DNA from 3 places in the Teredinibacter purpureus genome. Region 3 is predicted to be linked to each of the others. Evidence: predicted binding sites of a transcription regulator. Region 3 holds the regulator's gene; each other region holds the start of a gene.

Region 1 (6,792 bases), 970 kb from region 3:
ACGACTACTGCCGTATATCTTCCTCAAAATGGTATAACCATCAAATTGTGCACGAGCCTCCAGTAATGGTGGGAATGGTAACTCGCTGTATTGTTGGTAAATTGCGCGTGTATCGTGGCTTGGTAACGTATTAATACGTACAACTTGTGCAGTAAGGTTGTCGGTGCTGCCATTGTCGAAGGCTGCCTCTACAATAAATTTTGCGGCGGTATTTAAATCTTGCTGGTGAGCGTTAATAGTCTCGGTAATGAGCTGGTCATTCGCAAATTCATAAACACCGTCAGAAGCAAGAATAAAGATGTCGCCTTCGGCAACGGGTAAGGCCTTGTAGTCAATTTCGAGATGTGAATTAATACCTAAACCTCGGCTTAGGTAGCTTTGCTCTTGTGAAACCCAAAGCCTATGATCCTGAGTAAGCTGTTCTAATGCGTTGTTATGTAGCCGGTAGATGCGAGTATCGCCAATATGAAAAATGTGCGCGGTATCCGACTTTATAATCAGTGCACTTAACGTACAGACATACCCGCGGTCTTTATCGTAGCGGTATTGGCTTTGTTGTGTTTGGGCAAATAGCCATGAGTTGGTTGCCATTAACACTTGTTGCGCGGATTTTTTAGTGGACCAAGCCTCAGATGTACAGTAATAATCTTGTAAAAAACTGGTGACCGCCGATTCACTGGCTATTTGGCTAACCTGACTACTGCTAATGCCATCGGCTATCGCAATGGCAATACCCTTAGAGCTAAGTTGAGGTTCTGCTGGGCAGTAACTTCCGTGAAAATCCTGATTAATATCCTTGCGGCCTTTATGTGAATATTGGCCAATCGAAAGTGTGAGCGGCTGATTTTTTGTAGGGCTAGAAGGGCGTGGCTGCTGGGTAGTCATTGTTATCGCTTCGCCCCAAGGGGCAGGTTAACCGTGAGAGAGGTGTTTAAATTTAAATAAAGGACGGTAGAGCGTGCTGCTCGAGAACGATGGCCGCCGTTTAGGGGCGGCACCCATTGCCCAAAAACTACCAGTTATTGTACTTTAAAAATTTCCCATTCATTGTAATTAATACGCGATCCCCTTTGGGGTCTTCAATTTTATCGACATCGAGCGAGAAATCGATAGCGCTCATAATGCCGTCACCAAATTTTTCTTGGATGATTGCTTTTAAGGTGGTGCCATAAACACCGGTAATTTCATGGAAGCGATAGATTAGGGGGTCGGTGGCAATCGATTGCTCCCACGTTTTTGTTGGATAGGCTTCAAGTGCGGCAACAACGTCTTCTTCCAGGGCTAAATATTCAACAATGGCGAGTGCAATGTCTTTGGGTGCGCTATTCATGCCTAAGCAAGCGGAGGCTAACCACACGGGTGAGAGATTTAAATCTTCCCCAATTTTTTCCCATGTTAAACCTTTTTTTGCTTTGGCGGTAACAATGGTATCGGTCATGCTTTGTTTGTTCATGCGTATTCCTTATCTGTTGGCAGACCCTTATTGTTTTATAAAAACGTTAAGGGTCCGTGGAATAAAGTGTTTTATAACGGGCACAAAAGTAGTCGTGTAGCACGCTAAAACTCTCCCTTGGATATTGCGCCTTTCATGGCACCTTCTATTGCGCTATTTATGGTGCTACCAAGAGAGAGGGGCCGAATGTTTACCTGAACGCTGGGTGATTTCTAGGTGTTGATTAAAGAGAGCGTCTTGGCCCAGTACGCAAATGAGTACTGTAAAGTGTTAACCCTGTGAAGAGTAAACCACCGACAAGATTACCAAGTACGGTAGGTATTTCGTTCCATATTAAGTAATCCATTATTGAAAAGTCGCCGCCCATAATAATGCCTGAGGGGAACAAGAACATATTCACTACTGAGTGCTCAAACGTCATAAAGAAAAACAGCATAATCGGCATCCACATGGCGATAACTTTGCCGCTTACGTGGGTAGATATCATTGCACCAACAACACCGGTTGAAACCATCCAGTTACAGAGCATGCCTCGGAAGAAAATAGTGAACCATCCAGAAGCACCATAGGCGGCGTAACCCAAGGTACGGCTTTCGCCAATACCCGCAATTTTTTGGCCTACAGCCCCCGGTTCAACGGAAAATCCGTAGGTAAAGACAAACGCCATCATAAACGCAACCGTTAAAGCGCCTGCGAAATTACCCAAAAATACTAAGCCCCAATTTTTTAAGACCCCCTTCACGGTTACACCTGGACGTTTGTCGATAAGCGCCAGTGGCGTGAGCACGAATACACCGGTGAGTAAATCAAAGCCCAGCAAATAGAGCATACAGAAGCCAATGGGGAACAGAACGGCACCAAGAAGTGGGACGCCGGTTTGTACCGTCACCGTAATTGCAAATACCGCGGCCAGCGCCAGAATGGCACCCGCCATATAGGCGCGAATAAGAGTGTCGCGTGTGGACATAAATATTTTCGATTCACCTGCGTCTACCATTTTGGCGACGAATTCGGAGGGTACTAAATAAGACATAATGATTTCTCTGTTATATAGGTGCGTTTTGATTGATGTTGGTAGGTGCGGCCCTACGTACACTGAACAAGGCAATTATTACGCCTACTTGTGCGAATATTGGTTAAGGGTTTGTTTTATATAAATAAAAATTAGTTTTTTTAGAATATTTTAAACAGTAATTGCCATGGCATGCCTCATGAAAGGGCTTTCTTTGCTATATGCTGGTGCGATAGGTGAAGTAGACGAAGCCTTTATGTTGAGTATTGGTCGTGATTTTGCCCATAAGAAAAAGAGCATGATGGAGGTTTAACATGTTAGCCGGTTGGCTATTTTTTTCGCGGAAAAGAGTGTGTGTTGCGCTTTGATTAGTGTCCACTAAAGTTAAATATTCGGGCGCAATTGCATCAATCTATACGCGGTTTTTAGAGCGCCAACGTTAACGGGGAGGAGAGATGGCTTGATGTCGTCACGTATCGCATATAGCGACTGTAATTCGATGAATACAGCGTGATAGGCGTGCTCCACTACCACGAGCGGTAGTTTTTGCCGCGTCGGGCGGGCCTGCGCAATAGCCGGCAAGGGTAGGTGGGCCAGGTAAACATAATAAGAAGCGGTAAAGGGTTGTATATTAGATAATACTAAATTAGTATTACCTCTTCTTTGGGTGAGTTGCTCTAGAGTTCTTTTGCGGCGTAATTCGAGGCTATAGGGCGCATAAACGGTACCGTTTAATATTATTGTTGATTTATAACGCTATATGAAGAGGTTGGTAGTATGACCATTACACCTAAAAAAACGAATATTGATAGTTTAGTGTTTAGATTTGCGGGCATTTTCATTTTACTCAGTGTGTTTCTGGGGCATTTTCATCACGAGAACTGGTTGTGGTTTACGGTGTTCGTAGGGGCCAATTTACTGCAGGCGTCGTTCACGGGTTTTTGCCCGTTGGCGATGATATTGAAAAAAATAGGTGTTCAGTCGGGCATGGCTTTTCGCGGAGATTAGCGACACTTATAAAGTGGGTTCTCATAAACATTTATACAATAGGACGGTAGGCATGCAGTGTTTTGATTTTACGCACGGCGCCATCACGAGAAGCTGGCGTTGGTTAGGTTTATTGAGCGCGGTGCTGCTGGTGTTTGCTTGTGGCAATGAGTTGAATACGCCCAGTACCAAAGCGTTTTCACCACTGGCTGAATCGCTAGAGACCGAGGCTGTGGCATGGCGGGTGGTGGCTAGCGAAACCTCGTTTGACGGTGTGGTTGAAGCGGTGAATCAGGCGGTGGTGTCGGCGCAAACAAGTGGTCGAATTGTCGAGCTTCCTTTTGATGTAGGGGATTATGTGGCACAAGGTGATGTTATTGCGCGGTTCACCGATGCTGAACAGCAAGCCGCATTGCGGGTTGCACAAGCACGTGTTGAAGAAGCCAATGCGCGATTTACAGAAGCAGATGAGCAGCTTGCCAGAGTGGCTGATGTATATGCGCGCGGTATGGTGGCAAAAGCGGGCTTAGATCAAGCAAAAGCGACACAACAAGCGGCGCTCGCACGCAGTGATTCTGCCCGTGCAGGTGAACAGGATGCCCATGAGCGTTTGGCGCATACCGTGGTTATTGCGCCCTATAGCGGGATTGTGGTTAAGCGACTGACTGATGTGGGCGCCACTGTTGTGCCGGGGTCTCCCTTACTTGAAGGGCTTTCGTTACAGCATTTGCGTGTACAAGTCGATGTGCCTCAAGACCATATTGGTTTACTGCGTAAGCATAAAAAAGCACGCGTAATACTGGCGAATGGCGATTCTGTTGCGGTCACTGATATTCGTATTCCACCTAGCGCAAAAAGTAACACGCATAGCTTTGGTGTTCTATTGACGTTGCCAGAAGGCCAATATGAAGAGCCTGTTTTTCCCGGCACTTTAGTGAAAGTTGCGTTGCCGCACGGAGAGCAGCGACAGCTATTGGTGCCAGAAAAAGCGGTTGCACGTAGGGGCGAAGTCACGGCGCTTTATATCGTCTCGCAGCCTGAACCAAACGTTTGGGATATAGAATTTCGCTATGTACGCTTAGGCACGCCAATCAGTGAACACCATGCGATTGTATTGTCCGGTTTAGAGGCGGGCGAACAGATTGCGTTAGACCCCATTGCGGCGGCGGCAGCTTATAAAATGCAAACATTCAACTAGCGTATGCCGCACGTAATTATAGTAACAAGATTAAGTTTTAATTAGACCGGATAAAAACATGGAACACTCTTCGACACTCGGTTTCTCGGGTCGCCTTGCAAAAGCTTTTCTTACGTCAGAAATAACACCGCTATTAGCCTTGACGGGTTTCTTGTTAGGTGTGTTTGCTGTTTTGGTGACACCAAGAGAAGAGGAACCGCAAATAAATGTCACTTTTGCAAATGTTTTTATTCCGTTTCCCGGCGCGTCGGCGAAAGAAGTTGAATCGTTAGTGACTACGCCTGCGGAACAAATTGTGTCAGAAATAAAAGGGGTAAAGCATGTTTACTCTGCATCACAGGCAGGAATGGCGGCGCTCACCGTTCGTTTTAAGGTGGGAGAGCCTCGCACAGAGGCAATTGTGCGTTTATACAATGCATTCTATTCGAATCAAGATGCGTTGCCCTATAATTTAGGTGTGGGGCAGCCATTGATAAAACCCAAAGGTATTGATGATGTACCCGTGGTGACCGGCACATTATGGAGTCAAAACCCTGATATTAGTGCTGCGGATTTATTGCATATAGCACATGCCATGGAAACCGAATTACAGCGAGTTCCCGGTACGCGTGATATTAATACCATTGGCGGAGCAGCAACAATTGTACAGGTTAAATTTGATCCCTCTCGTTTAGCGGCTTATGGATTATCGTTAGGGGACTTACGTGAAAGTTTGTCGTCGGCCAATGCGTCAGCTGACGCTGGCGCAATTGTTCACCACAATACTGATATTAATATTCAAGCGGGAAATTTTCTAACCACTGAAAGTGATGTGGCTGAACTAGTGGTAGGCGTTGTTAACGGTGTACCGGTATTTTTACGGGATGTTGCAACAGTCTCTTTAACCACCGAAACGCCTCGAAACTATGTAAGTTATGGCGTTGGCGCTGCACATGCCTTACCGCCGGCGCGCTATCCTGCGGTGACCTTGTCCGTGTCGAAAAAAAGTGGCGAGAATGCTGTTGAGGTTGCCGATGCGGTGATTGATCGTTTCAACCAAATGAAAGGTCTTTATTTTCCTGATGGAATTGAAGCCACTATTACACGAAATTATGGCGAAACTGCAGAAGAGAAAGCGCAAACGCTAATAAAAAAATTATTATTTGCCACCCTCTCGGTAATTGTCTTAGTGATGTTGGTATTGGGTAAGCGTGAGGCGATAGTGGTAGGGGTAGCGGTGGTCGCAACCTTGGCCATTACACTATTTGCGTCGTGGGCGTGGGGCTTTACGTTAAATCGAGTGTCATTGTTTGCGTTAATATTTTCAATTGGTATTTTGGTGGACGATGCCATTGTGGTGGTAGAAAATATTCACCGGCATATGAGATTGGGTAAGGGTACATTAAAGGACATTATTCCCATTGCGGTGGATGAAGTAGGCGGGCCAACCATTTTAGCGACGTTCACGGTTATTGCAGCACTTTTGCCCATGGCGTTTGTGACGGGATTAATGGGGCCTTACATGCGGCCGATTCCTATTAATGCTTCTATTGGCATGTTGATCTCGTTAGCAGTAGCTTTTATCGTAACGCCTTGGTTGTTTTTGCGTTTATTTAAACGGGATTCGCATCATAAAAATAGTAATGAAAATAAACCTTTTACAGAGAGTAGCAACCCAAAAGATACGCGGCTGCACGTTTTTTTTACACGAATACTTAACCCCTTTTTACAGGGAAAAGACGGCCGTAAAAATCGTGTCTTTTTACTGGTGGGTATTCTCGGTTTAATTGGCCTGTCGCTAAGCCTAGTGGTTTCTCAGGCGGTAATTATGAAAATGCTACCGTTTGACAATAAAAGTGAGTTTCAAGTTGTCGTTGATATGCCTGAAGGAACATCACTGGAGCAAACACATAGAGTATTACAGGCACTGGCCAATGATTTAGAGTCCCTCCCCGAAATGCTGGATTACCAGCTATACGCCGGTACCGCAGCACCCATTAATTTTAACGGATTGGTGCGGCAATATTATTTGCGGAACGAACCGCACTTAGGTGATATCCAGGTCAACCTTGTTCACAAAAGTAAACGTAGTCGAAAAAGCCACGCCATTGCTTTGCAGGCTCGAACACTGATGGCCGATACCGCCCAACAATTTAAGGCCAA
Region 2 (6,792 bases), 2.0 Mb from region 3:
TGTAGAAAAATCAGCGCCAACGCTGACAGTTCAAGCGCACTAAATTGCGTTTAGCTAACACGATTTTACCCACCATTACTTTTCCATTATCATCTAAACCAACAACAGAAGGGGTTATCCCTTCGCCCAAGCGGTTAGGGATAAGCCAACGCCCTCCTCCTACAAAATCTATACCGATAATCGCCATTTCGTCCCAAGCGCCAAACTAGCTTTAAAAAAGTGGTGTAGTGTAGCAAAATTAGACAATATTTCAGCCAAGGTGAATATACCTTCACAAGAGAAAGCCGACCATCATAGGGAAAATACGCATGGCGAATATACTGCACACGTTTGGAATTGCTTTAGGGGTAATGTTAGGGGTATTGGGCTCGGTACAAGCCTACGCACAAACAGATCACCTCATTGGCCGCTGGGCTCTCAGCACCCCAACCGACGAGCATAATATTACAGCTCTACAATTTGAGCCCGGCAATCGAATCATTATTGAGCAAATTGATGGAGACGAGCATTACCGAGAAACCTATCGATATTCGGCGGAGAAAGAGCATCTTTTCATAGAAAACGACTATGACAACCCGGCCATTTACTCGATTTCCAAGAACACATTAACATTGCTTTACGACGACGAAACACTCGTACTTGAGCGTAAAAAGCACAGCCGATATTACCAAACCATTGCCATAAATGGTTACAATCAAGGTATTCAAATAGAAAAACTGAACCTTAACGTCACTATTGACGGTTCCCTAGCCTCTACTGTAGCAACCTACACGCTACGCAATCTTTATCGGAGCGACACAGAAGCTTACATTAATCTTCCCATTGCAGACGGCGCAATAGTGACAGGATACGCACTGGATATTGACGGTGAAATGACGAATGCCGTTGCAGTTGAAAAAAATAAAGCCCGAGAGGCATTCGAAGAAATACAGGACCAACAAATTGATCCGGGCATTCTTGAATATACCCGAGGGAATCGCTTTACAACGGAAGTTTATCCCGTGCCCGGAGGCGGTACTCGCACAATCACACTTACGTCAACAGAGATACTAAAACGACAATTAAATGGCTCTCTGCTCTATCAATTTCCTACCGAATTGCTAGACCCCTCAACTGAAATCAATCTTCATATTCGCACAGAGCGTCCAAAAAAATTGCCGCAACTTATTACTCACCCCTTTCCTCGACAAATACTTTCATCAAGGTCTGGGCAACATCACAATATTATTAAGGCAACATTACAGCAAGACAGTGCAAGAGTTTCACAGCTAGAAACAACTAAACTGCGCATCTACCCCCGCAGGAATGCTCGCTGGTCTCATACACTTAAAGACGATGCACTCTATGTAAAGGGTGAAATTAACGTTAACGTAGCTTTACTTGACCGCGTAGAAAAAATAGATTCCCTGTTAATTATTTGGGATAGCTCCCTTTCAATGGAAAACAGCCATAATGAAAAAATAGCAACGTTAAAATCACTTTTAAAAAACATCAAAAAACGAAAACCCAAGCCAACCGAACTTCAATTACATCGGTTTTCGGCCACCAACTCCCCATTAGAAACGTTTCCCTTTAACGAAAAAGGTATTATTGCATTATTCAAGCGATTATCAGAGGTACCCTATGACGGGGCTAGCCACCTTCAGGGCGCACTCACTGCCGCCAATACCTCCAGCGCAGATATTGCATTATTGTTTAGCGATGGCCTATCGACACTCGGTAACGAAGAATTGCCCGCGGTTAAAATGCCAACTTACCCCATTCTTTGTAACACGAAATTACATGAGGCAATTCTTAGGAATATTGCGCACGAATCACGAGGCGTAGTGCTCGACACCAATCGTTACTCTCCCAAAAAACTGGCTCAATCACTCGGCGTTCTTGCCCCCAAACTTCGCCCAGCCTCCACCAATACCGAGTGGCTAACCCATTTTGATTATAACGGCCGTTACACGTTAAAAATTTACGCAAAAGCAACAGGTGATAACGCAATATCCGAACTCACAACGCGAGTAACGTCCGATCACTCTATTAATATTGATCAAACGCCACAGTCCGAGACGGCTCTGCAGAACTTCACGACTGCATGGCTAAACCAACACATGGCTAACCCTAAACGAAACGAGCACCACATTAGAGATTTTGGATTAAAGCACGGGCTAGTGACACCGTATACAAGTTTGATTGTACTAGAGGACATTAATGACTATGTTTTTTATGGCGTTCGGCCACCGCATAACATTTATAATGCGCAGCAATACGAGACTCTACGACAGGAGCTGCTCGACTCGCAGAAAAATGAACCCAGTCAAGATACCGTTATAATGCAGTATCTACTAGACGCTTGGAGCCAGCGTGCAAAATGGTGGCATCAAGCAAAACCAATCTCTATAAAAAAAGCGCTATCACTTTTATCCCAAAAGCCCTGCACCCACAACTGTAACGCTTTGGGTTTTGATCATGAGAATAGTTTAGTCGAAGAGGTTTGGGTTACTGGAATGCGCGCTAGCGATAACCCCAATGATGCCAACAACACCATTAATTTAACACCTTGGGCCCCCAATGCACCTTACTTAACCCCACTGAAGGCAGTAGCCCCACCACTGATTTACGAGCAGTACCTTAAACTAAGAGAAAATTACCGTGAAAGCCCAACATTTTACATGGACGTAAGCCACTACCTATTACAACTGCAACGCCCACAAGAAGCCTTCCTTGTAATATCCAACATTCTGGAGATTCACCCTGAGAATGCAGGAATGGAACGCATGGTCGCATACAATTTAATACAATCTAATGAACTGACTACTGCGCTGGTAGTTCTCGAACATATTGCACAAATTGCCCCACATCAACCTGCTAGCTGGAGAGATCTCGCATTAACCTGGGAAGCCATAGGCCGCCACTCATCTGACATTAGCGCACTAGCAAACGCCGTAGAATATTACCTGCGTGTTATTCTGGGCCCATGGGAGGCCGAAAACTATATGCGCATTACCGCGTTAACTGAGCTCAACCACCTACTCAACCTACACCCCTCTCTTAGAAAAAACGCGCAAAGGTTGGACGACACTCTACTTGAGAATTTTGAACTCGATATACGTATAGTGCTGTCTTGGAACTCGAGAAACGCCGACCTTGATTTATGGATTGAAGAACCCAGCAAAGAAGATGTACATTATGGCAACCCCGTCAGCGTTGCTCACGGTTATCTACCCTTCGATGCCATTGATGGCTTCGGGCCAGAGGAATACCTCACTCGCTTCGCAATGCCAGGACAATACAAAATTGAAACGAGCTTCTACAGTGAAAACCAGATCGAATATTTTGGGCCGGTTACAGCAACCCTCGATGTTTACACTCATTACGGCCGAGCAAACGAAACACACCGCACAATAACACTGCATATTGAAGAACCTGGCGATAACATACCACTGGGGGATATCGAGTTTTTTCACTGACCTTCTATTACAAATAAAAAAAGCCTCGACACCATAGTGCCGAGGCTTTTTAGAAAGAACCGTTCTATTGTATTAAGATATTTTTCGTTTACGTGACACAATCAAACCCGCCAACCCAATTAACATTAAACCGAAAGATCCTGGTTCGGCGACATCTATCGCGCCGGTTGTAACCGTCACATTATCTAAAATGGTATTACCTTCAATTTGAGAGCCGGTTGTATAAAACGTGAAACCAGACACGCCATTGCCCGACACCACGGAAAAGGTATCAAAACTTGAACCACTACCCACCGAAACAATCTCATTTAAAACACTAACACCCGAAATATCGAATACCTCTACCGAAAGACCCGAGATGTAGGTTGACACATCGAAAGATAATGACATGATACTTGCACCAAACACAGCGTCAAACACAAGCTCAACGGTATCGGTACCTCTTACGCCATCACCATCATCCATCCATACGCCGTAATTGTTTCCTCGCAACGTATGCTCATCTCCGTAATAATTGTGTAAATTACTGTTCTGCCCTAACCATTCATTCTCCCATGCTGGAAAAGCGTCTTCAAAACCCTCAGTTAATACAGCCGCTTGTGCTTGAACGGCTACCAGAAATAATACGAATAAAGCGCCAATAGCGGTAATCTTTTTCATGCCCAGATATCCATTTAAGTTATAAAAACTGCATCTGATATCCATAAAGCATTATTCGGGCCAATATTAAGATCGCCGTATTCAGTGGGCGAGAGACGCATCACACTTTGTTAAAGTTAATTATTTCGACGGTATTAACCCTTTAATGTATAACCCTATAGTACCTATTGAGCCCTAAGACTATAGAACCAATTTAATCTTGTAAAAATAGACTGCGGATCAACCGATACGAGCATAATTTATACATATTGCGGAGTTACCCATTTAAACGATGGAAAAACAACCTATTTTTTTCACTTAAAGATAAGGCAATAGTGTTAAATTTTATGACACCCACGCCCCCCCCAACAGACTACCGGTTTATTCGATAGCGCATTTTATTACCCGCACTACACACCCTTGCAACACAAACACTAGCCGACAGTACAACACGCGCAATTGGGTAACACGGCTATTTACTCACGCCAAAGTCGCGTAAGCAGACGGTTATGAAAACATCGTTACTGAAAAACGTGCACCAAATTTCCTGGGACGCCTTACCATTATTAAGACGAAACAATGAAACATTCTGCGACAAATTTTCGAACAAATAAATACACTATATTTTTATTAAAAATAAGTGTCGCCACAATGATTTTAATTTAGGTTTAAAAAAATATTTTATATATGGTGCACGGGTTAACTCAGTTGCTTTGGAAAATAGTTAACTTAACTTCACTATTTATAACAAAATACAGGACCCAACATGCGTCATTTTAATGAAAAAAATTTGCTAAGCAGCATAGGCAGTTTTGCCATTGTGCAAAGCCGATCAAGATCAATATCCCGTTTTTGTAAAGCCGCCGCTTTATTATCAGGTTTAATGGGTGCATCACTTAATGCACAGGCCCTCACCTGCTCCACGACTGAGAATAGCTGGGGGAGCGGATACGTACTAACCGTAAGCGTTAATAATGACAGTGCCAACGCTATTTCTAACTGGGAAGTAAATTTAGATTATGCCAATACACCTGGCGTAACGAATCACTGGAACGCAATTCTTAGCACCACCGGAAATACCGTTACCGCCTCTAACGTTAATTGGAACGGAAACCTTCTCCCAGGACAAACAACTACCTTTGGCTTGCAAGGTTCTCACAACGGGCAATTTGTTGCGCCCACGTGCTCTAGTACGTCACCGAGCACACCTACACCTACCGTCACACCTACACCTATCGTTACACCTACACCAACTGTTACCCCCACACCAACCGTGACGACTACACCAACTCCGCCTCCTACCTCTATACCTACACAAGCGCCTAGCGTTTCACCAACATCAGCGCCCACCAACTCGAGTTCTTATAGCTCCTATAGCTCCTATAGTTCGAGTTCAAGCTCGAGCACTCCCAATCCAGATGTTGATCCTGAGATAGGCAGCGAAGAAACACATTTTTATTTGAGCTACGACGATTCGGCCAGCACCGCACCACGCGATTTAACTTTTGCAGCCCTTGATTCCGGCAATACACCTTCCCCTTCATGGGGACGCGCCTATGAGTTTCTTAATGCAGAAACCTTCGAACATTTTTCTGAAGAAACCGTAGAGCCATTTTTGGTATCGATGGGCCTGCTTGAACTGCCCCAGTCAGAAATCCCAATTAACGTCGTGTACGAAGGCAATATGTTTGCGTTGGGCGTTAATATAAGCGGCCCAACATTAACAAAAGAAGCCCGTAAAAACACCGTTATTACGGTGCTCCTAGACATTTCTGGCTCAATGGGCTCAGCCTATGCCAGTGAAACCCGTTCAGATATTTCAACACTACTAGACGTAGCCAAACATGGCTTAACAACCATGACCGAAAGCCTAAAAGATGGCGATATCGTCAACTTAATAACCTTCGATACTAGTGCCGATATTATTCTAACCGATTGGGTTTACGCCCCCGACGATACATTCTATATCGACGCCGTTAACGCTCTTTCTACAACCGGTAGCACAAACTTAAATGAAGGAATTGAACTCGCCTACCAAGTAGCCAACGCCAGTTTCGACGAAACGAAAGCTAACCGTGTCATTATTCTTACCGATGCCTATGCGAATACAGGAACCATCGATACCACTGTTATTGCATCACATACCATTATTAACGGCCTAGAAGGTATTTTGTTCTCGGGCATTGGTATTGGCGATGACTTTAATGAAGCCTTTTTAAATGAACTTACTGACGCAGGCAAGAGTACCTATTCTGCCATGGTAACGCCGACGGATGCCGAGCGAATATTTACAGATGGCTTTATGCGTTTTGTTGATCACGCGGTGGAAAACATTCAGTTTAGGATCGATTACCCACAGAGTTTGGATCAATTAAAATCGGCTGCAGAGGAAGTATCTACAGAGGAAGGCGAGGTCTCGACAGTTAATTACGCCTACAATAGTTCTCAGTTTTTTCTTGAGCTTTTCAACAGCACGGTAGATATCGATACAAGTGAAACCATTACGTTAACGGCAACATTCGATAATGATACTGGAGAAACTGAAACCGTTGTAGTCGAAAAAACGTTAGCGCAATTATTATCTGAAGGATCTGAACAGATATATTCTGCCGCAACCGTAACGACTCTCGCAGCTCTCGTAGCGAATGATATAACTTGTGAAGAAGTGCAAGCCAGCGGTCTGTATGAGCAA
Region 3 (6,792 bases):
CGAGCACCCAACAAACCCCATGCCTACACTCTCTGCACAACATTTGGCAAAAAGCTATAAAGGCCGCAAAGTCGTTATCGACGTGTCCATTTCAGTTGACGACGGCCAAATTGTTGGGCTCCTTGGCCCCAATGGCGCAGGTAAAACCACCTGTTTCTACATGATTGCGGGCATAGTAAAGGCCGATCGAGGCTCAATCTCCATTGGCGAAAAAGATGTTACTCACTACTCCATGCACGAACGAGCACGGGAAGGTTTGGGTTACTTGCCACAAGAAGCGTCGGTTTTTCGCAAGCTAACCGTTGCCGACAACATTATGGCCATTCTAGAAACGCGCAAAGACTTACGCCGAAAAGACCGCACCGCAGCCATGGAAAAACTCTTAAACGAGTTTCACATACAGCATATTCGCGATAGCTTGGGGATGGCGCTCTCGGGCGGAGAGAGGCGGCGAGTTGAAATAGCGCGCGCACTCGCCACAGAGCCACAATTTATATTGCTGGACGAACCCTTCGCGGGCGTTGACCCTATTTCAGTTAGCGACATCAAAGAAATTGTTCAACACTTAAAACAACGCGGTATCGGTGTTTTAATAACGGACCACAATGTGCGCGAAACACTCGATATCTGCGAGAAAGCCTATATCGTATCGGAAGGGCATATCATCGCCGAAGGCGCCTCCAATGATGTTCTTAATAACCAAAAAGTGCGCGAAGTATACCTTGGCAAACACTTTACTCTTTGACACAATTCATGCTTGACAACTCACAAAAAAGTTGCGCCACAGCGGCACATTCTTTGCTAACAAAAGCACTTAAAAGCATTGCTTGTGGCCGCCAGCGCGACTAAACTAAAGGCGATTTACACACATAACGCCCCAACCCCAAGCTTAGTTTTCACCCGCTTTTGGGTTGGCGCCTGATCAAACTCTCGTCGTGACATCAGCCATCGCCTTATGAAGCAAACCCTCCAGCTTAAGCTGGGCCAACAACTCACCATGACTCCTCAGTTGCAACAGGCAATACGCCTCCTGCAACTCTCGACTCTGGATTTGCAAGCCGAAATTCAAGAAGCACTGGATTCCAATCCAATGCTCGAAACATCTGACGACATAGATGAACCCGCTCCCGCCAATACTGAAAATACCCAGCAGAGCGAACCGCCCGCTCAAGAAAGCGAAAACCCTGCCTTAAACGGTAGTGAAAACACGAGCAGTACGAGTGATACGAGCAACGAAGCTCCCGACCAGCCCGATAGCGACTGGAATGACGACAACATTCCTACCGACCTTGCCGTAGACACGAGTTGGGACGACATATACGAACCGTCTTCAAGTGGCTCTGGCCTCTCAAAACCCGAAGGCGATGACTACGACTTTGAATCTCGTCGCGGCACCTCAGAAAGCCTGCAAGACCACCTCAGCTGGCAACTTAATTTAACGCCGATGTCTGCGCTCGACAACGAAATTGCGGAAACCCTTATAGACGCCGTCGCTCCCAACGGCATACTGGGCCTGTCATTAGACGAGATTTTTTCAGGTTTACAGGTTCAACACGAAGAACTTGAAATGGACGAAGTTCTCGCCGTACTGCACCGTATACAGCAGTTTGACCCGCCAGGCGTTCTGAGCCAGGACGTACGTGAATGCTTACTTATTCAGCTGAATCAACTCAGTGACGATACCCCCAACCTAGCGCAAGCCAAAACCTTAGTACGCGACTATCTCGACGTACTGGGTAGCCGTGACTTCAAGCAACTCATGCGTAAACTGCGTATAAAGGAGCCCGAGCTCCAATCGGTTATCAGTGTTATTCAGAGCCTGAACCCTCGCCCCGGCGAATCCATAGGGGCAGACGAAACAGAATATGTTGTACCCGATGTTTTTGTTGCCAAAGTTAACAATCGCTGGCAAGTCCAATTAAATCCCGATATCGCGCCAAAGCTGCGGATAAACTCAGGCTACGCCTCACTAGTGAAACGAGCAGATTCCAGCTCCGATAACACCTTCTTGCGCGACAACCTTCAAGAAGCTCGCTGGTTTCTCAAAAGCCTACAAAGCCGTAATGAAACGCTATTAAAGGTCTCCACGTGTATCGTTGAAAAACAACAAGGCTTTTTAGACTATGGGCCAGAAGCCATGAAGCCCATGGTGTTGCACGATGTCGCAGAAATAGTCGAAATGCACGAGTCGACCATTTCCCGTGTCACCACTCAAAAGTATATGCATACCCCTCAAGGTATATTCGAACTGAAATACTTCTTTTCGAGCCACGTGGCCACAGACACAGGTGGAGAATGCTCATCTACCGCCATTCGCGCGATCATTAAAAAGCTCGTTGCCGCCGAAAACCAACGCAAGCCGCTCAGCGACTCAAAAATTACCGGCTTACTCGCCGAACAAGGTATCAAAGTGGCGCGTAGAACCATCGCCAAATACCGAGAATCGCTGCATATCCCTCCCTCAAACGAACGTAAACGACTAGTTTAAAACACGCTATCTTTCTTAATAGAAACTTTTTTTAACTACATTCCTATTCCACACTTGGATCACGCAACAATACTGGTAGAATGCGCGCCAAATCGCTGGGTAATAACACATAAGAGCACCGCTCTTTATAGGCCTTTTAACCCAGCCACAGGCCACCGAAAGGATTAGTAACAACTTAACCTCATGCAAATTTCTTCCATTCTTACTGAAGACCGCTGCAAAGCCCATATCACCGGCGCCAGCAAAAAACGCCTCCTTGAAAGCTTGGCGACCATTTTTGCAGACTCATTGCCCGAAGGTGACGCCACCGCACTGTTTCAAAACCTTGTGGGGCGCGAACGCTTGGGCTCAACCGGTATAGGCCAAGGCATCGCCATTCCACACTGCCGCTTTGCCACTAAGGGCGAAACGCTATGCGCCTGCCTAACACTCGACACCCCAATAGATTTCGATGCCGTTGATGGCGAACCCATCGATCTAGTGTTTGCCATGCTAGTGCCAGAAGACGCAGAAGACAGCCACCTGCAGGCCCTCGCAACACTAGCGGAAGCGTTACAAAACCCCAGCTATGTCGAAGAGTTGAGAGCTTGTCCCAACAATCACGAACTATTTCGTATTGCAGCTGGTGTAAACTGATATCAAAAAATTGGCTATAGTCAATAAAGACTAATGTCCCATAGCCCTTTCTTATCATGTTCATAACCCACTAGATAAGGCGATACCCGCACATGCACTTGCTTATCATCAGTGGTCGATCAGGCTCAGGTAAAACCTCCGCTCTCCACCTACTGGAAGATGAAGGTTTCACCTGTATAGACAACCTGCCTGTAAACCTTTTACCCGCGCTCATAGAACAAATAAGCTCCACTCGCGAAGCCAATGCACAGCGCTTTGCGATTGGCATAGACGCTCGCAATATTTACAGTGACCTCAGCAAGTTATCCGAACTTATACAAAGCGCCCCTATTAAACGTGACGACTATCAAGTGGTCTTTTTAGACAGTTCTCGCGAAGTACTATTAAAACGCTTTAGTGAAACCCGACGTCGCCATCCCCTTTCCGACGAATATATTGGCCTCAACGAAGCCATCGCGCGGGAGAAAACGATTCTACAACCCATGGCCGCTGCCGCAGATGTCACTATCGACACCTCAAGCCTTAGCCTCCATGAATTGCGTAGCGCAATCAAACACCTTGTTGTAGGCGAAGAAAGCAAAGGTACAGCGCTTATGTTCAAATCATTCGGCTACAAATATGGCGTACCGGTTGATGTTGATTTTATTTTTGACGTTCGGTGCCTACCGAACCCCTATTGGAGCACGCAGCTACGTGAGCACAGCGGGCTAGAACCAAAAGTGATTGATTACCTTAATGGCGAAACAGAAGTCGAAGAAATGTTTAACGACATATTAACGTTCGTACGCAAATGGACACCTCGCTTTGAAGCCAACAACCGGAGCTATTTAACCTTTGCCATTGGCTGTACCGGTGGCTGGCATCGCTCGGTTTATATGTGCGAGAGGCTAGCGAAAGCGTTAAAAGACGACTATAAAAATGTTCAAACGCGTCACAGACAACTCGAGAACAAACCCGGCCATTAGCAGCGTACGCCAGACACTCACGCAGCAACCGATAAACTCTTCACCAGCCACATTAGCGAAGCGCCCATGCAGGAAAAGCACCTACAGATAATCAACAAGCTTGGGCTACACGCGCGTGCAGCCACCAAGCTTGCCAATATCGCTAACCGCTTCTCCGCACGTACAGAGGTCACCGCCAACGGCAAATCTACTGACGCAAAAAGCATCATGTCGCTGATGCTACTCGCCGCCTCCAAGGGCACTGAAATACAGCTTCGCACCGAAGGTGAAGACGAAGAAGCCGCAATGGCCGCAGTCACAAATTTAATCAACAACCGCTTCGACGAAGCCGAATAAACTGCTCACAATGGAATTAATTGATTTGCGGAAGCCTTTGAAAAGGCTACAATTTCTGCCCAATAGCGCAATCCACCTATAGCTGCACCGCAATCGGATGATTTTATGCCTCAGGCCGCCGAACAAATCGACAACCCATCGCATTTGCACCTCAGCAAAGTGCAAGCGTTGCTCGATAGCGGAACCTTCCGACAGGTTCGCCGCATGCTTAACGGTTTGCGTCCACCGGAAATTGCGCACCTTATAGAATCGTCACCGCCACAATCGCGTACGCTGCTATGGGACTTAATCGATAAAGATGTTTCCGGTGAAGTTCTCGAAGAGCTTTCAGATGACGTTCAAAGCCTATTTCTTCAAGAAATGGACACCGAAGAGCTTGTCGAACTAACAGAAGGCCTCGATACCGATGACATAGTAGACATCCTCCAGCAATTGCCCGAGCAGGTGATTCAAGAAGTATTGGAGGCCATGACCGACCAAGACAGAAGCCGCGTTGAAGCCGTTATTGCCTACGATGAAGCGACTGCTGGCGGCCTTACCAATACCGATACGATTACGGTACGTCCGCGATTTACCTTAGATGTTGTTCTACGTTACCTGCGCCGTCATACCGAGCTTCCGCCCTCTACCGATAGCCTAATCGTCGTCAATCGCAAAGATGACTACCTCGGCATACTGCCGCTCGCCAAACTACTGACCACCGATCCGAACGTCACGGTGAGAGAAGTCATGGTGACCGACACCAACGCCATACCGGCCACCCTGCCCGATAGAGACGTAGCCAAATTGTTCGAACTGCACGATTGGGTATCGGCGCCTGTTGTAGACGAAAACGGCAAATTACTTGGGCGAATAACCATCGATGACGTTGTCGATGTTATTCGTGAAGACGCAGATCACTCCTTAATGAGTCTCGCTGGCCTCGATGAAGATGAAGACACCTTCGCTACCGTTCGGCGTTCTGCACCAAGGCGGGCAATCTGGCTCGGCGTCAATCTTCTAACCGCCATACTCGCCTCCACTGTCATAAGTTTATTCGACGCAACCATCGAAAAAGTAGTGGCGCTCGCTATCTTAATGCCGATAGTCGCCAGCATGGGCGGCGTTGCCGGCTCTCAAACCCTAACTGTCGTGATTCGCGGTATGGCGTTAGGCCACATTGGCTCAAGCAACTTAGGATGGCTACTGTCTCGAGAGGTGCGCGTAGGCCTTATCAATGGCCTACTCTGGGCTACAGTAATGGCCGCACTCGCAGCTTGGTGGTTTAACGATATGACTATCGCACTCATATTGGGCTCTGCCATGATCATAAATTTAATTACTGCCGCACTGGCAGGTGCACTCTTACCGGCAGCACTAAAATCCATGAACATTGATCCTGCATTAGCGGGCGGAGTAACACTCACGACCGTCACCGACGTGGTTGGATTTTTCTCATTTTTGGGCCTAGCAACCTATTTCTATGGCTAATGCCCTGCTTACAACACCTATTACAAACCCCACTGTGAACTAACATGACCGAAAAACACGACGAGTATCCAGACGAAGACTTTGAGAAAAGTAAAAGCGCCGTAAAAAGAGACATGCAAGCCCTGCATGACCTTGGTGTAAAACTCACTGAACTTACGCCTGCCCAACAAGCGAAAATTCCAATGAGCGACACGCTGCGCAGCTCCATAGAAGAAGCGCCTCACATCACTCAAAATAGTGGTCGTAAACGTCATCTAAAATTTATAGGTAAACTCATGCGCAAGGAAGATGGCGACGCCATTCAAACGGCGTACGAAAACCTAATGGACGGCCAACATCAAAACGTACGCCAGCATCATCAAATGGAACAGTGGCGCGATCTGTTACTAAAAGACAACAATGCCCTACCTGAATTTATCCAGCAATTCCCAGAGTGTGACCGACAACAATTACGGCAGCTAATTCGCGCCAGCCAAAAAGAAACCTCTCTAAACAAACCGCCTGCCAGCGCTAGAAAACTGTTTAAATTTATTCGCGAATGTTTTGACTAGCCATATCTCGCCAGCGGTCCACAACCTCTCGCTTTAGCGACCGTTAAAGCGAGACTGAAAAAACCGACACAAACCTAGCGCACTGAATTGATTATATTTTTCCTAACATGGGTGTCCGATTATTTAGTGAGTTTAATAAAAACCACGACTAAACTGATTGTTTTTCTCTTAACGTGGCTGTCCGATTATTTGTTTGGTTAGGCTAATGAATTTTCACTGACTCATACAGTTTCCCATTACAATCCCCAACAACATCGTCACAATTAGCCAGAACAGCTCTGTATTTACGATAAGACGATGTTAACTCTAAATATTCATACAAATCTACATATTCAACTTCACTTTC

Evidence for each region. Region 3 encodes sigma-54, which starts transcription at its own class of promoters, with help from an activator protein. Its sites were predicted from a motif close to TGGCACANNNNTTGCNNT; they were not measured.
Region 1: H5647_RS10575 (formate/nitrite transporter family protein) is a predicted target of sigma-54. The motif match lies at 2,555-2,572, and genes of this name have one in related genera.
Region 2: H5647_RS15280 (PEP-CTERM sorting domain-containing protein) is a predicted target of sigma-54. The motif match lies at 4,167-4,184, and genes of this name have one in related genera.

Annotation. Positions count from the first base shown of each region.
Region 1 is NZ_CP060092.1:2,455,738-2,462,529, forward strand. It holds gene H5647_RS10565 (bifunctional protein-serine/threonine kinase/phosphatase) at 1-885, opposite strand, end outside; gene cynS (cyanase) at 1,013-1,453, opposite strand; gene H5647_RS10575 (formate/nitrite transporter family protein) at 1,677-2,486, opposite strand; gene H5647_RS10580 (YgaP family membrane protein) at 3,243-3,473, shown strand; gene H5647_RS10585 (efflux RND transporter periplasmic adaptor subunit) at 3,526-4,650, shown strand; gene H5647_RS10590 (efflux RND transporter permease subunit) at 4,709-6,792, shown strand, end outside.
Region 2 is NZ_CP060092.1:3,494,542-3,501,333, forward strand. It holds gene H5647_RS15270 (hypothetical protein) at 11-187, opposite strand; gene H5647_RS15275 (VIT domain-containing protein) at 309-3,461, shown strand; gene H5647_RS15280 (PEP-CTERM sorting domain-containing protein) at 3,534-4,121, opposite strand; gene H5647_RS15285 (cellulose binding domain-containing protein) at 4,867-6,792, shown strand, end outside.
Region 3 is NZ_CP060092.1:1,489,086-1,495,877, reverse strand. It holds gene lptB (LPS export ABC transporter ATP-binding protein) at 20-745, shown strand; gene H5647_RS06645 (RNA polymerase factor sigma-54) at 956-2,488, shown strand; gene H5647_RS06640 (PTS sugar transporter subunit IIA) at 2,672-3,124, shown strand; gene rapZ (RNase adapter RapZ) at 3,217-4,089, shown strand; gene H5647_RS06630 (HPr family phosphocarrier protein) at 4,156-4,425, shown strand; gene mgtE (magnesium transporter) at 4,531-5,895, shown strand; gene yjgA (ribosome biogenesis factor YjgA) at 5,940-6,446, shown strand; gene H5647_RS06615 (lipocalin family protein) at 6,649-6,792, opposite strand, start outside.